4 regions of the Streptomyces sp. CRN 30 genome follow, and region 2 is predicted to be linked to each of the others. Evidence: riboswitches for the same ligand, from Rfam matches in the RefSeq annotation. Region 2 holds a riboswitch; each other region holds the start of a gene.
What was found. Region 2 has a riboswitch for cyclic di-AMP ahead of UW392_RS40875 (C40 family peptidase). Riboswitches for the same ligand answer to the same signal wherever they lie in the genome.
Positions count from the first base shown of each region.

Region 1: linked by a shared signal. The riboswitch ahead of UW392_RS56960 (LysM peptidoglycan-binding domain-containing M23 family metallopeptidase) and the one ahead of UW392_RS40875 (C40 family peptidase) in region 2 are both predicted to bind cyclic di-AMP.
Region 3: linked by a shared signal. The riboswitch ahead of UW392_RS05550 (M23 family metallopeptidase) and the one ahead of UW392_RS40875 (C40 family peptidase) in region 2 are both predicted to bind cyclic di-AMP.
Region 4: linked by a shared signal. The riboswitch ahead of UW392_RS21295 (LysM peptidoglycan-binding domain-containing protein) and the one ahead of UW392_RS40875 (C40 family peptidase) in region 2 are both predicted to bind cyclic di-AMP.

Region 1 is NZ_JAVRHI010000500.1:11,120-14,650, forward strand. It holds gene UW392_RS56950 (peroxidase family protein) at 1-6, shown strand, start outside; gene UW392_RS56955 (patatin-like phospholipase family protein) at 19-987, shown strand; cyclic di-AMP (ydaO/yuaA leader) riboswitch at 1,326-1,481, shown strand; gene UW392_RS56960 (LysM peptidoglycan-binding domain-containing M23 family metallopeptidase) at 1,485-2,261, shown strand; gene UW392_RS56965 (SGNH/GDSL hydrolase family protein) at 2,414-3,238, shown strand; gene UW392_RS56970 (MBL fold metallo-hydrolase) at 3,357-3,531, shown strand, end outside.
Region 2 is NZ_JAVRHI010000380.1:806-4,336, forward strand. It holds gene UW392_RS40865 (helix-turn-helix transcriptional regulator) at 1-598, opposite strand, end outside; gene UW392_RS40870 (ATP-binding protein) at 822-1,286, shown strand; gene UW392_RS40875 (C40 family peptidase) at 1,379-1,852, opposite strand; cyclic di-AMP (ydaO/yuaA leader) riboswitch at 1,856-2,069, opposite strand; gene UW392_RS40880 (urease subunit gamma) at 2,569-2,871, shown strand; gene UW392_RS40885 (urease subunit beta) at 2,883-3,194, shown strand; gene UW392_RS40890 (urease subunit alpha) at 3,187-3,531, shown strand, end outside.
Region 3 is NZ_JAVRHI010000057.1:16,593-20,123, forward strand. It holds gene UW392_RS05545 (PrsW family intramembrane metalloprotease) at 1-164, shown strand, start outside; gene UW392_RS05550 (M23 family metallopeptidase) at 274-1,320, opposite strand; cyclic di-AMP (ydaO/yuaA leader) riboswitch at 1,332-1,492, opposite strand; gene UW392_RS05555 (PP2C family protein-serine/threonine phosphatase) at 1,747-2,949, opposite strand; tRNA gene UW392_RS05560 (tRNA-Met) at 3,129-3,202, opposite strand; gene UW392_RS05565 (alginate lyase family protein) at 3,298-3,531, opposite strand, start outside.
Region 4 is NZ_JAVRHI010000202.1:29,052-32,582, forward strand. It holds gene UW392_RS21290 (polyprenyl synthetase family protein) at 1-638, opposite strand, end outside; cyclic di-AMP (ydaO/yuaA leader) riboswitch at 1,307-1,503, shown strand; gene UW392_RS21295 (LysM peptidoglycan-binding domain-containing protein) at 1,509-2,213, shown strand; gene UW392_RS21300 (HAD family hydrolase) at 2,254-3,063, opposite strand; gene UW392_RS21305 (FAD-dependent oxidoreductase) at 3,192-3,531, opposite strand, start outside.

The DNA of each region.
Region 1 (3,531 bases), on a different contig from region 2:
CCGTAGGAGGTGAGTGTGATGGCGACCGACCTCAAGGCGGACCTCGTCCTGGAGGGCGGCGGAGTACGCGGCCTGGGTGCCGCGGGCGCCGTCATCGGCCTGCTGGAGGAGGGCTACGCCTTTCCCCGGGTCGCCGGTACGTCCGTGGGCGCCATCGCCGCGGCCCTGGTGGCCGCCGGGGTGGGACCCAAGGAACTGCGCGACATCATGAACCGCCTGGACCTGACCCGCATCCCCGACCGCGGGCCGCCCGGCCTGCCGCTGCTGAGCGAGGGCATCTCCCTCCTCGGCGGGCGCGGCGCCTACCGGGGCGACTGGATCCGCGACTGGCTGGAGCGGGAACTGGGCGACCTCGGCGTCACCACCTTCGGCCAGCTCCGCTACGACGACCCGGAGGGCGACAGCGACCTGCCGGAGAACAAACGGTACAAACTGGTCGTGATGGCCACGGATGTGACCCACGGACGGCTGCTCAGGCTCCCCTGGGACTACTGGCTCTACGACCTCGACCCCGACGAGCAGAAGGTCGCCGACGCGGTCCGCTGCTCGCTGTCGATCCCGTTCTACTTCCGGCCGTGCACCCTGACCCACCGCGCGACCGGCGAGCAGTCGGTGATCGTGGACGGGGGCATCCTGTCCAACTTCGCCGTGGACACCTGGGACCGCACCGACGGAAAACCCGCCCGGTGGGACACGATCGGCGTGCGCATCCTGCCCGAGCTGCCCGCCGGGATCGCACAGCTCTTCCCGGCCGCGGCCGTGGTGATGTCCCCGGTGCTGCGCCTGCTGCAACAGGTGGTGGCGACGGCCCTGGTGGGCCGGGACCAGACGAGCCTGGAGCGGCCGGGGGTCCGGGACCGGACGTTCGCCGTGGCCTGTCAGAACGTCGGCATCACCGACTTCGGCATCGGCGAGGAGGCAAGGGAGGCGCTGGTCGAGGAGGGGCGCCAGGCCGCGAGCGAGTTCGTACGGCGCAGGCGGTCGTGACGGTGCCGGCCGGCTAGCGCGGTCCGAATAGAACGGTATGCCCTGACGTGCCCCGATCCCGTGCCCGACGGATCGGGGCACGTGAGCAGCGTCATAGATATGCGAGATCCGTGACGTTGTGCCCCTTTTCATGCCCATGCAAAACAGGGCCCTGTCATGGGCGTTCACCCCCGGCGGCCCGGCCGCGGTGCACGGAGGGTGACGGATCTTCCTCGCGGTGGATCAAGCGGAACACCCTTCCCGCGCAACCCACGCTTGTCCCTGTGCGTCCTGGTCCCTTACGTTCCTCACCGATCCGGACGGACGCCTAATCCTGCCGCCGCCCGGAGCCCGAACCCACTCACCACCCGTCACGGCAGGAGCGGGGGACCCACAGGTACGACCGCCTGTTCCGGTTCCCGGGACGGCTAGGGGTCAAGCCGCGCCCACGGCACGGCCGGGCATCTCCAGCCCGAACCCGACAGCTCACCTCGCAGGCGCCGGAGAGGGAACTCGACATGCCCGCGAAGGGTAAGCACCGTCGTACCAGGACCAGCCGCCTGGCCCGCACCATCGCCGCCGCCGGAACCGGCGGCGCCGCGCTCGCGCTGCCGCTGATCGGAGCCGCCGGCGCCCACGCCGCCGACGCGCAGCAGGACACGTACACCGTCGTGGCCGGCGACTCCCTGGTGAAGATCGCCGACGCCCAGGACGTCGACGGCGGCTGGAAGCAGCTCTACGCCGACAACCGCGACGCCATCGGCGACGACCCGGCCCTGATCCGCCCCGGTCTGAAGCTCACCCTCGACGGCGGCGACAAGGCCGGCACGACGAACGCGACGGCCTCCTCCGCCAAGACCGCGGCGGCCGCGACGGACGACACCTCCGCCGGCTTCGTCTCGCCCGTCAGCGGCGGCACCGTCGGCACCCCGTACCACCAGTCCGGCTCCATGTGGTCCAGCGGCTACCACACCGGCACCGACTTCGTCGTCCCGACCGGCACCTCGCTGAAGGCCGTCGGCGCCGGCACCGTCGTCTCCGCCGGCTGGGGCGGCGCGTACGGCAACCAGGTCGTCATCCAGCTCGCCGACGGCCACTACGCCCAGTACGCCCACCTGTCCGCGCTCTCCGTCTCCAGCGGTGACTCCGTGACCGCCGGGCAGCAGATAGGTCTCTCCGGCGCCACCGGCAACGTGACCGGACCGCACCTGCACTTCGAGATCCGCACCACGCCGGATTACGGCTCGGACATCGACCCGATCGCGTACCTGCGCTCGCAGGGCGTCTCCGTCTGAATTCCGCTCCCCGCGAGCACGGCCCGCCGCTTCTGCGGCGGGCCGCGCTTATTCCGGAATTGGTGAACACTTTAGGAGTGGCTTTTCTCACCGCCCGTCAACCCCTGCCTACGGTCGCGTAGGTCACAAACAGAGGTGAATCATGGGCCGACGTGGACGATTCGAAGAGTGAGAAGAGCGACGAGAGAGCAGTCATCGGGTCGTACGTGGCGGTGGGCGACAGCTTCACCGAGGGCGTCGGCGACCGCGGCCCGGACGGGGCGTTCGTCGGCTGGGCCGACCGTTTCGCCGTCCTCCTCGCCGACCGGCGGCCGGAGGGCGACTTCACCTACACCAACCTGGCCGTGCGCGGCCGGCTGCTCGACCGCATCGTCGAGGACCAGGTACCCCGGGCCGCCGAGCTCGCACCCGACCTGGTGTCGTTCTGCGCGGGGGGTAACGACATCATCCGGCCGGGCACCGACCCCGACGAGCTGGCCGAGCGGTTCGAGCGGGCGGTCGCCGCGCTCACCGCGACGGCCGGGACGGTCCTGGTGACGACCGGGTTCGACACCCGCGGGATACCGGTCCTCAAGCACCTGCGGGGCAAGATCGCGACGTACAACGGGCACGTGCGGGCCGTTGCCGACCGCTACGGCTGCCCCGTGCTCGACCTGTGGTCGCTGCGCAGCGTCCAGGACCGCCGGGCCTGGGACAACGACCGGCTGCACCTCTCTCCCGAGGGGCACACGCGCGTGGCGCTCCGCGCCGGGCAGCTCCTCGGCCTGCCGGTGCCCGCCGACCCGGACCAGCCCTGGCCGCCACTGCCGCCGCGCGGCACGCTGGAGGTCCGCCGGGACGACGTGCACTGGGCGCGGGAGTACCTGGTGCCGTGGATCGGCCGCCGGCTGCGCGGCGAGTCCTCCGGCGACCACGTCACGGCCAAGGGGACGCTGTCGCCGGCCGACATCAGGACCCGGATCGCGGCGGTGGCCTGACGGCGAGGCCGGCGCGCCGCGTGTGGCGTGCGGGGCGTACGGATGTGACGGCCGGAAGCGACGGCTGTCACACAGGCCGACCATAATGGAGGTCTGACCTACTCCACCTGGAGGTACCGTGGCCGGTTTCCGTATCCCGAATGCCGGGCTCCGCGCGCCGCGGCCCGCGGCCTTCGGCGCGGACCCGAGCGGCGAGCGCATGGCGCGCATCCGCAATTCCCCGCACTTCGCGAACGGCGTCTTCCAGAACCCGGGAGGCACCGCCCGCACCATGCCCTCCGGATCGTCGGCGG
Region 2 (3,531 bases):
CCGCGTCGACCAGCCGCTGGAGCTGCCGGGCCATGACCCCCGGACCGCCCACCTCCCGGCGCAGTACCGCCTCGTCCAGTACGGCGCTGAGGCGCAGGGGCGTGGGGGAGCGCAGGACGTCCTGCCGGGCCAGCCGCACCTCCACCAGTGCGTCCACCCGCTCCTCCGACAGGCCGTCCATCGCGGCGCGGGTCACCGCACGGGCGTACTCGGGTGTCTGGAGCAGGCCGGGGACGACGGTGGTCTCCAGTGTGCGCATCGCGCTCGCCTGGGACTCCAGGCTGATGAAATCGCGGTAGTCCGGCGGGAGCACGCCGCGGTAGGCGTGCCACCAGTGGTGCCGGCCGCCGTCGTCCTCGGAACCCGCGAGTGCCAGGACGACCCCGCGCAACTGGTCGTCCGCGACGCCGTACACGTCCAGAAGTAACCGCACGTCCGCCGGTTTCGCGCCGCTCGTGCCCGTCTCGATACGGCTCACTTTCGACTGGTGCCAACCGGCGAGGCGAGCCGCCTCACCGCTGGTGATCCCCGCAGACGTGCGCAGGGCACGCAGTTCGGCACCCAGTTTTCGACGGCGCACCACGGGCCCGTGCCGCATGGGAGAACTCCTTTACTCCTTTTGAGTCGCCCAAAAAAGGTCTGCCGTCGCAGAGTTCACCGCTTCGAGCGACAGATATATGCATATCTTGGTGGATCGCCACCCTTCACCGGCTCGGTGGTGGCAGGCTGGCGACGAAGCACAGTCCGGGACCGTACTCGAAACCAGTCGCTCCGAACCATCCGCTCCGCGTCGGGTCCCGTCGGAAAGGGTTGAGGTCGCCATGGCAGACCACCTGGAAGCATCCGTCACTCTGCCGAGCGAACCCGCGTCGGTCTCGGCCGCCCGGACCTATGCCGTCGGCACGCTCGCGGAGTGGGGGCTCGCGGCGGGCACGGAGGTGTCCGACACCGTCCGGCTCATCGTCTCGGAGCTGGCCACCAACGTCGTGCAGCACACCCTGGGGCAGTCGCCGTTCTTCACGGTGGACCTGACGCTCGACCGGGACGAGCACCTGCGCGTCGGCGTCACCGACAGCCATCCACGCTTTCCGAAACGGCTGCCGGCCGCTGTCCAGCAGGACAACGGCCGGGGCATGGTGATCATCCGGTGGCTCGCCGCGGAGTGCGGCGGAAGACTGCGGGTCCGCCCCACCGGGGAGGGCGGCAAAACCGTCTCGGTGGAACTCCCGTGGACGGCAGGACGGGAACGCGTCCCGGGCGACCGGCGCGAGCCACGTCACGCCTGAGAGCGCCCGTGCGGGCGCGGCGGACCCGAGGGAGCGCGACGGACCCGAGGGGGTGACCGCACGTCAGGGAGGCGGTCACCCCCTCGGGTGGCTCACTTGACCCGTCCGTACCAGACGCTCTTGCTCCAGATCTTCTGCAGCCGCACCACGTCACCGGTCTTCGGGGCGTGCCAGATCTTCCCCTTACCGGCGTAGATGCCGACGTGGTACACGCTCCGGCCCGAGTGGAAGAACACCAGGTCACCGGCCTTGCGGCTGGACGCGGAGATATGGCGCGTGCGGTTGTACTGCTGGGCCGCCGTGCGCGGCAGCTTCTTGCCGGCCTTCTTGAACGAGTACAGCGTCAGCCCGGAGCAGTCGAAGCGGTGCGGTCCGGTGGCCCCGTAGCGGTACGGGGCGCCCTTCTTGGAAGCCGCGATCTTCAGCGCCTTCGTCGCAGGGGCCGCCGCGGCGGCCTCGGAGGCGACACCGGGAACGACGATCGAGCCGCCGACGGCGGCGATGGTCAGGGCCGAGGCCGTACCGGCGCGGGCCATGAGCGACGGGACACGATTGAGCGCAGTCATGCGCAACCCTTCGTCAGCCGCCTGTGAAGGATGACCTGTCGGATTCGGGCTGGCGAAGTTGCCCGGCCGCACGGATGCGGCTTCACCCCAAGGGCTGCTCGGCCCGGCCATGGCGCGACCGTGCCGGCGACCCGTCGTGCTCGGGTCCTCCACTCCTGCCGATCCACTCCTGTCGACCGGTCATCCGGGCGGCGGCAGGACTCGGCGTCCGCCCGGATCGCCCCGCCGCGGTGGCGGGGTCTTGTCGTCAGACAGGGATCTTGACGCACCTGAGCCGCTATAACCCAACGGAACGTGGAGTTTGTGTTGTTACTCACCACTCATCCGTTCGGGTGGACGGCTGCCCGTTCGGGCCGGCGCGGCAGCTGTGGACCACCCCCCGACCAGCACCGGAAGGCTGCGCTCCGCTTCATCCCCGGGCGCCGTACGCAAGCCGGACGGGCCCGGAGGACGACGCTTTCGTACGCCGAAAGGGGGTACGCCGTTCGGTCCACCGCGTCGGCGGCGAGGACGCGCCCCCGTACGGTCACGCCACGGCAAGGCCAGGCAAAGGGACGGCCAAGAAGTCGCCCGGGGCAACGAGGAGTGATCTTGCCGGGGTTAACGTGACCGAAACCCGGCGCAACTAGCCTGCCACTCCGGCCACCTGCGACGTTGCCCCGTGGCTTCGGCAACCGGACCCCGCACGGTCCGGTCGGAGGAGTGTGAGGTGGGACGTGCAACTGACCCCGCATGAGCAAGAGCGGCTGCTGATCCATGTGGCGGCCGACGTCGCGGAGAAGCGCAGGGCCCGGGGGCTCAGGCTCAACCACCCCGAGGCCGTCGCCCTCATCACCTCGCACATCCTGGAGGGTGCCCGGGACGGCCGTACCGTCGCCGAGCTGATGTCCTCCGGCCGTGAACTGCTCACCCGGGACGACGTGATGGAGGGCATCCCGGAGATGCTCCACGATGTCCAGGTCGAGGCGACCTTCCCGGACGGCACCAAGCTCGTCACCGTCCACGACCCGATCGTCTGACGGGGGCCACCGTGATTCCCGGAGAGATCCTCTTCGCCGACGGCCCGATCGTGTGCAACGCGGGCAGCGAGACCACCCGGCTGACCGTCCTCAACGCGGCCGACCGGCCCGTCCAGGTCGGCTCCCACTACCACTTCGCCGAGGCCAACCCCGGGCTGGAGTTCGACCGCGCCGCGGCCCGCGGGAAGCGGCTCAACATCGCCGCCGGTACGGCCGTACGCTTCGAGCCCGGCATCCCCGTCGACGTCGAACTGGTCCCCCTCGCCGGTGCCCGCGTCGTCCCGGGACTGCGCGGCGAGACCGGAGGTCCCCTCGATGCCTGACATCTCCCGCGCCGCCTACGCCGACCTGTTCGGCCCCACCACGGGCGACCGCATCCGGCTCGCCGACACCGACCTGCTGATCGAGATCGAGGAGGACCGTGCCGGCGGCCCCGGCAACTCCGGCGACGAGGCCGTCTTCGGCGGCGGCAAGGTCATCCGCGAGTCCATGGGCCAGTCCCGCGCCACCCGCGCCGACGGCACCCCGGACACCGTCGTCACCGGCGTCGTCATCGTCGACCACTGGGGCATCGTCAAGGCCGACGTCGGCATCCGCGACGGCCGGATCACCGGCATCGGCAAGGCCGGCAACCCCGAGACCATGGACGGCGTCCACCCC
Region 3 (3,531 bases), on a different contig from region 2:
CGGCGCGGGCCACGGCTCCGCCGGTTCCGGTGACGGTCCCGCCCTGGCCGGTGTACGGCGTGTACGGGCAGCCGGCCGCGCCGCCCGCGGCGTACCGCCCGCCGCCGTACGTGCCCCAGCCGTATGTGCCCCAGCCGTACGCCTGCAACCCGTACCGGCCGTGAACCGCCACGGACCGCGACGACCGCGGGACGGCGACGGCCCGCCGAACCGGCAGCCCTGACGTCGGGGGGTCGTCGCCAGGACCGCCGGGGTTCTCGGGGCGGGACGGTCCTACGGGTTGAGGCCCTTGCTCTGCAGCCAGGCCATCGGGTCGATGCCGGAGGCCGCGCCGTCGGGGTGGACCTCCAGGTGGAGGTGGGCGCCGGTGACGTTGCCGGTGGCGCCGACGCGGCCGATGACGTCGCCGGTGTTGACCTGCTGGCCGACGCTGACGCTGATCGAGGACTGGTGGCAGAACCACAGCTCGGTGCCGTCGTCGAGGGTGAGGATCGTGCGGTAGCCGTAGGAGCCGGCCCAGCCCGCCTCGGTGATCGTCCCGGTGTGGACGGCCTTGATGAGGGTGCCGGTGGGGGCGGCGAAGTCGAGTCCGGTGTGGTAGCCGGAGGACCAGTACGCGCCGGCCTGCCCGAAGGTCGAGGAGATCGTGTACGAGGAGGTCGGCAGGGCGTACTGCGCGGCGAGCTTGGCGAGCCGCTCGGCCTCGGCCTTCTTCGCGGCCTCCTCCTCCGCCTTCTTCTTGGCGGCGGCGGCCTTGGCCTCGGCCTTCTTCTCCGCCTCGGCGGCGGCTTCGGCGGCCTTCTTCTCGGCGGCCGCGGCGGCCTCCTCGGCGGCCTTGGTGTCGACCTGGTCCTGCTGCTGCTCGGCCTGCGCCATGATCCGCCCGACCAGTGCCTGGCCGGCGTCCGCGCTCTCCTCACCGCTGTCGGAGGCGACGGCGCCGACGGCGGCGATGGAGCTGAGCGGGGCGACGGCGGTGTCGTCGGCGGCCGCCTCGTCGTCGTCCGAGATGAGCGAGCCGACGTTCGGCAGGTCGGGCATGGATATCGAGACCGGCGGCTTGCCGGTCTGCGCGCTGGCCATGCCGCCGGCGCCGACGGCGGCTATGACACCGACGCCGAGGACGGTGGAGCTGCGGGCGAGTCCGCCGCGCTGCTTGGCGACGCGGTGCTTGCCGCGCACGGGCCGGATGGACTCGGCGGTGGGGTTCCACTCCTCGAAGGGACCCTCGTCGGGGCGGTAGCCGCCGTAGCCGAAGGTGTCGCCCTCGTGCTGGGCCGGCAGGAACGGGGCCTCGGGGGCAGGCCGGTTGGACGCCACGTGGGCGTACTCCTTTCCTTCCTTCTCGCCTACCGGGTTAGCTGACGGGTTCGGAGCAGGAAGGTCTCCTACGCGCGTATACGGGCTGTGGTCTCCACAGCCGTGGACGAGCGATTCACCCCAAGGTGGTGGTTCCCCGGTTCCCTTTGACGGGATTCGGCGCGTGCGCACGGAGCCGCCTTCTGTGACGGCTGGGACGACCGCGCTGCGTTATCGAACGTTAATAGACACGAGGTGCGTATTCCAAGCCGTTCCCCTTGATCATTAAGGGATCCCGCCGGAACCAAGGCCGCACGACCGGCGAAAACCGGGCGAGTTGACCCGGTACCGCCACACCACGGAATCGATCTACGCCACCCCTTGAAGCTGACCGTGCCTCAGTTGTTATGCGGAGGGCGCTCGGCACGTCACCCCCGGTGACAACGGTCAGGGACGGCGTACGGCGAGCAGCGCCATGTCGTCCGCCATGCCGCCCCCGGAGTGCCGGCGCACGTCCGCGGCGAGGACGTCGAGGAGCGCCTCGGGGTGCCGGAAGCTGCGGCCGGTGAGCCGGACGCACGGGTCGTAGAACTCGCCGTCGGCGTCGCGGGCCTCGGAGAGACCGTCGGTGTAGAGCAGCAGGGTGGCACCGCTGGGAAAAGTGGTCTCCTCGGCGCGGTCCGGCCAGACGCCCAGTTCGCCCATGCCGAGCGGCAGCGCGGGCTCGCGGGCGCTGAGCATGCGCAGGCGGCCGTCGGCGTAGAGCAGCAGCGGTGGCGGGTGGCCGCGGTTGACGACGCGGACGACTCCGTCGCCGTGCGGGAGTTCGACGAGGACGGCGGTGGTGAACCCCTCGAAGGCGTCGAGTCCCTCGCGGCGGGTGCCCTCGCGGGCCAGCGCCCGTTCGAGCCGCTGGGCGACCGCCTCCAGGGACGCCTCCTGCTCGGCGGCCTCGCGGAAGGCCCCGATGACGACGGCGACGGCGGCCACCGCGCCCATCCCCTTGCCGCGTACGTCCCCGACGATCAGGCGGATGCCGCGCGGGCTGTCCTGCACCGCGTAGAGGTCGCCGCCGATGAAGGCGTCGGCCTGGGCCGCCTCGTAGCAGGCGGCGATCTCGAAGCCGCCGAGCCGTTCGACGGGCTGGGGCAGGACGGCGCGCTGGGCCGCCTCGGCGATCTCGCGGGCGGTGGCGAGCCGCTCGTCGGTGCGGCGGACGAAGCCGTTGACGAGGACGGCGAGCGCGGCGACGGTCGCTATGGTCACCAGCTCGGTGATCGAGTCGATGTAGTGGGCGACGCCCTTGGAGAGCTGGAGGCCGATGACCGCGCCGACGACGGCGATGCCGGTGAACAGGGTGCCGCGCCGGGAGTAGAGCGGCGCGGCGAGCAGCGGAGCGGCGGTGTAGAGGGGGCCCGCGGTGAAGTAGCGCGGGGTGAGGAGGTCGTAGACGACGGCGACGACGACGAGGAGCAGGGGGAGCAGGCGCACGAGGGTGTGGGCGGAGGTGAACCGCCGTCCTTCCGCGCGCCCCGGGAGCCGGGTCGCTCCGGAGCCGTCGTCGCCGAGGCCGGGGTCGGGCACCGGATCGCCGGGCAGCCGGCCGCCGGCCCTGGCGTACGGTCCCTCGCCCACGTCACCAGGCCGCACGTCTCGCCTCCCGCCAACCTGTACCCGCCGCCGCTTCCCGTCCCGCCAGTCCAGGGTTCCCGGAGCGGGGGCGGGCGGCGAGCGCAGAGGGCCGTACGGATGAACGCGGGCGCGTGGGAGCCTGCGGGGAAACGCACCGGAGGCCGGAACCCTGTCGGATTCCGGCCTCCGGCCTTCAGTAGCGGGGACAGGATTTGAACCTGCGACCTCTGGGTTATGAGCCCAGCGAGCTACCGAGCTGCTCCACCCCGCGTCGTTGTGTCTTCAGTGTACGCCATCCGCGGGGTGCTCGTCACACGCGTATCGCGCGCCCCTCGTCCGCGGTATCCGCCGGGTCGTCCGGCGGGGTCATCGGCCCGGGTTGCCGGCGTGGGTGAGGGTCTCCCAGGAGACGAAGAGGTCGTCGGTCCCGGCGGGGCGGGTCCTGGCCGCGAGCCTGTGCGCGGCGGGCACGGAGGTGCCGGCCCGGTTCTCCAGGTGGTTGAGGGCGACCTCCAGGTCGGGCCCGAGGTTGCGCTCGACCTTGCCGCCGCAGAGCCAGCGGGGCGTGGTGCCGGCCGCCTGCTGCCGGGCGTGCAGCGC
Region 4 (3,531 bases), on a different contig from region 2:
CCCAGCCGCTCCCCGTACTGCGTCAGCACGTCCACGACCGTCTCGTCGGCGCCGGACATCATCGCCCCGAACCGTCCGGAGACGGCCACCAGCGAGCCGGTCTTCCCGCCGAGGACCTCCAGGTAGTGCTCGATGGGGTCCCGCCCGTCGCGCGGCCCGACGGTCTCCAGGATCTGCCCGGTGACCAGCCGTTCGAACGCCTCGGCCTGGATCCGGACCGCCTCGTGCCCCAGGTCGGCCACCACGTGCGAGGCCCGGGCGAACAGGAAGTCCCCGGTCAGCACGGCGACGGAGTTGCCCCAGCGGGCGTTCGCGCTCGGCACCGCGCGGCGCACGTCCGCCTCGTCCATCACGTCGTCGTGGTACAGCGTGGCCAGGTGCGTCAGCTCGACGACCACGGCGGAGGGCACGATGCCCGGCGCGTGCGGGTCCCCGAACTGCGCCGCGAGCATCACCAGCAGCGGCCGGAACCGCTTCCCGCCCGCCTTCAGCAGGTGCTGCGCGGCCTCCTGGATGAAGGGGACCTCGCTCTTCGTGGCCTCGAACAAACCTTCCTCGACGGCCGTCAATCCGGCCTGGACATCGGCTTCCAGAGCCTGGTCCCGCACGCTCAGCCCGAACGGCTCGACGACGGTCACGAGAGGTCTCCTGTCTGCTGACGTCTGCTGACGGTCATACGGTCGGTCACACGGACGGTCACGGTCTCAAGGTCGATGACATAGTTTGTCGATCTGTCGCTGCCATCACCCGAGTCAGCGTATCCGGTCACCTTTCGATCACCACGAGCGCCCACCGGTCCACCCCGGGCGGCATCGGCACACACCGGTCATGTTCTTGATCAGCTGATACGTACGGACATGCCTCGACCCACACGGCTCCACCGGCGGCTCTCCTCACGGCCCCCGAGTGATCATCCCCGACACCCGGCGCATCCGCTCCGCGCCCGCTCCGCATACCCGGTGCGGACCATGTGTCACGGGCGCAGCCTCCCGTCACCGCCCCGTGACTCCCTGCCACCTTTACGCCACCCCCAGTCGCCGCTCCGCACGGACACCCTTCCCCCATGATCCTTCCAGCCCGTGAGTCGAGTCACACGGGGGCCTTTGTGACCACACCTTCGAAGCGCGAGCACTTTGCCTTTGCAGAAGGAAAGTTGGAGTCGACCGACCGGGCATTTCGATCTCCTTTAGCCCCGCCAGCACGTCACCAGAGAGACTCACGTCACCCATCCACCCTTGTTTCACCTGTGTGCTCTCGCATACGTTCACGTCCATCCGGGCGGAACGCCGAATCCTGCCGCCGCCCGCGACCCCTTTGACCGACTCACTCACGCAGGGCAGGAGCGGGGGACCCAGGCAAGCCGCCGGTCAGTAGGTCCGGACCGGCTCGGGGTGAAGCCGCGCACACCACTCGCCGCTCGTCATGCGTCGTGCGGGCCGTGCACGGCCGGGCACCTTTCCGCCCGAACCCGACAGCTCACCTCGCAGGCGCCGGAGAGGAAACGCGCCATGCCCGCACGAGGCAAGCACCGCCGCCCCAGAACCAGCCCGCTCGCCCGAGGTGTCCTCGCCGTCGCCGGAACCGGTGCGGCCGCCCTCGCCCTTCCGCTCATGGGCGCGACGAGCGCCAGTGCCGCACAGCCGGCCCAGGTCCGGACCGCACCCCAGGCCGCCGCCCCGACGTACACCGTGCTCGCGGGCGACACGCTCACCGGGATCGCGGACGAGCACGCCGTCGACGGCGGCTGGCGACAGCTGTACGAGGACAACCGCGCGGTCGTCGGTGACGACCCGCAACTCATCCGCCCGGGTCTGGAACTCACGGTCGGTGCGGCCGGGGAGTCCGGCACGGACACGGCGACCGCGGTCACCCCCGCCTCCGTCACGACCTACGCCGACAACCTCGACGGCTGGATCCGTGAGGCCCTGGACGTCATGGGGCAGAACGGCATACCGGGAACGTACGACGGCATCCACCGCAACGTCATGCGCGAGTCGTCCGGCAACCCGCAGGCCATCAACAACTGGGACTCGAACGCCGCGGCGGGCACCCCGTCCAAGGGCCTGCTCCAGGTCATCGACCCGACGTTCGCCGCGTACCACGTCTCCGGCACGGTGTACGACCCGTACGACCCGGTCTCGAACATCGTGGCGGCGTGCAACTACGCCGCCGCGCGGTACGGCTCGATCGACAACGTCTTCGGTCCGTACTGACCCGGCTCCCCGGCGTGGCCACACCCGGCCACGGCAACGCTCACCCCGGAAACAGCCGCTCCAGCACCACGGCGACCCCGTCCTCCTCGTTCGACAGGGTCACCTCGTCGGCGACGGCCTTGAGTTCCGGGTGGGCGTTGCCCATGGCCACCCCGCGTGCGGCCCAGCCGAACATGGGGATGTCGTTCGGCATGTCACCGAAGGCGACGGTGTCCGCCGGGCTCACCCCGAGCCGCCGGGCGGCCCTGTCCAGGCCCGTCGCCTTCGTGACGCCACATGGCTGAAGTTCGACGGTCCCGGGCCCCGACATGGTGACCGTCGCCAGCGAGCCGACCACTCGGCGGGCCGCCGCCGTCAACTCGTCGTCGCTCAGCGTGGGGTGACGCAGCAGCACCTTGCTGATGGGCGCGCCCCACAGTTCCTCGCGCCGCCGCACCGGTACGGCGGGAAGCATCGGCTGCGGCATCAGGTAACCCGGCTCGATGAGGGTGCTCCCCTCCGCCCCGTCCTGGTCGACGGCCGCGTACACCTCCCCGACCTCGGCCTCGATCTTCTCCAGCGCGGTCTCCGCGAGTTCCCTGTCCAGGGTCACGGACCAGATCAGCCGATCCGCGCCGGCGTCGTACAGCTGCGCGCCCTGCCCGCACACCGCAAGCCCCCTGCTGCCGAGCTCCCGCAGCAGGGGGCGTACGAGTGGGGCGGGCCGTCCCGTCGCGACCAGGTGCCGCGCACCGGCGGCCGCAGCTCTCGCGAGAGCGGAGCGGGACCTGGCGGAGAGCGTGTGGTCGCCGCGGAGCAGCGTTCCGTCCAGGTCAGTGGCGATGAGGGCGTACACGGTGCGCGGCGTCATGATCAGAGAATACGGACCGGCAGGGCTCATCCGTCCGGCGCTAACCGGACGACGTACCCCCTTGCGGCACCGTGAACTCCCGCCCCCGGACAGCGCGGTTCACGGTGGCACGCACCGCGTCCCACCGCTCACCGGTGGGCGGCCGCCAGGTGCCTGACCAGCCGCCGCGAGGCGAACTCCGTGCCGCACACGAACCGCATCACCGGCCCGTACGAGGCCGCCGCGGGCAGCCCCGTGAAGTACAGCCCGGGCACCGACGAGCGATATCCGGCCCCGAGCCGCGGTGCTCCCCGGCTCACCGCCAGCTCCGTACGCAACTCGTGGCCGATGAAGTCCATCGCCGCCAGGTCCACCCGGTAGCCCGTGGCCGCGATCACGTGGTCGGCCGACAGTTCCTCCATGCGCCCCTCGTGGGTGCGCACCACCAGCGTCGGGCGCCCGTCGATGCCGCCCGCGCGCACGATCCGC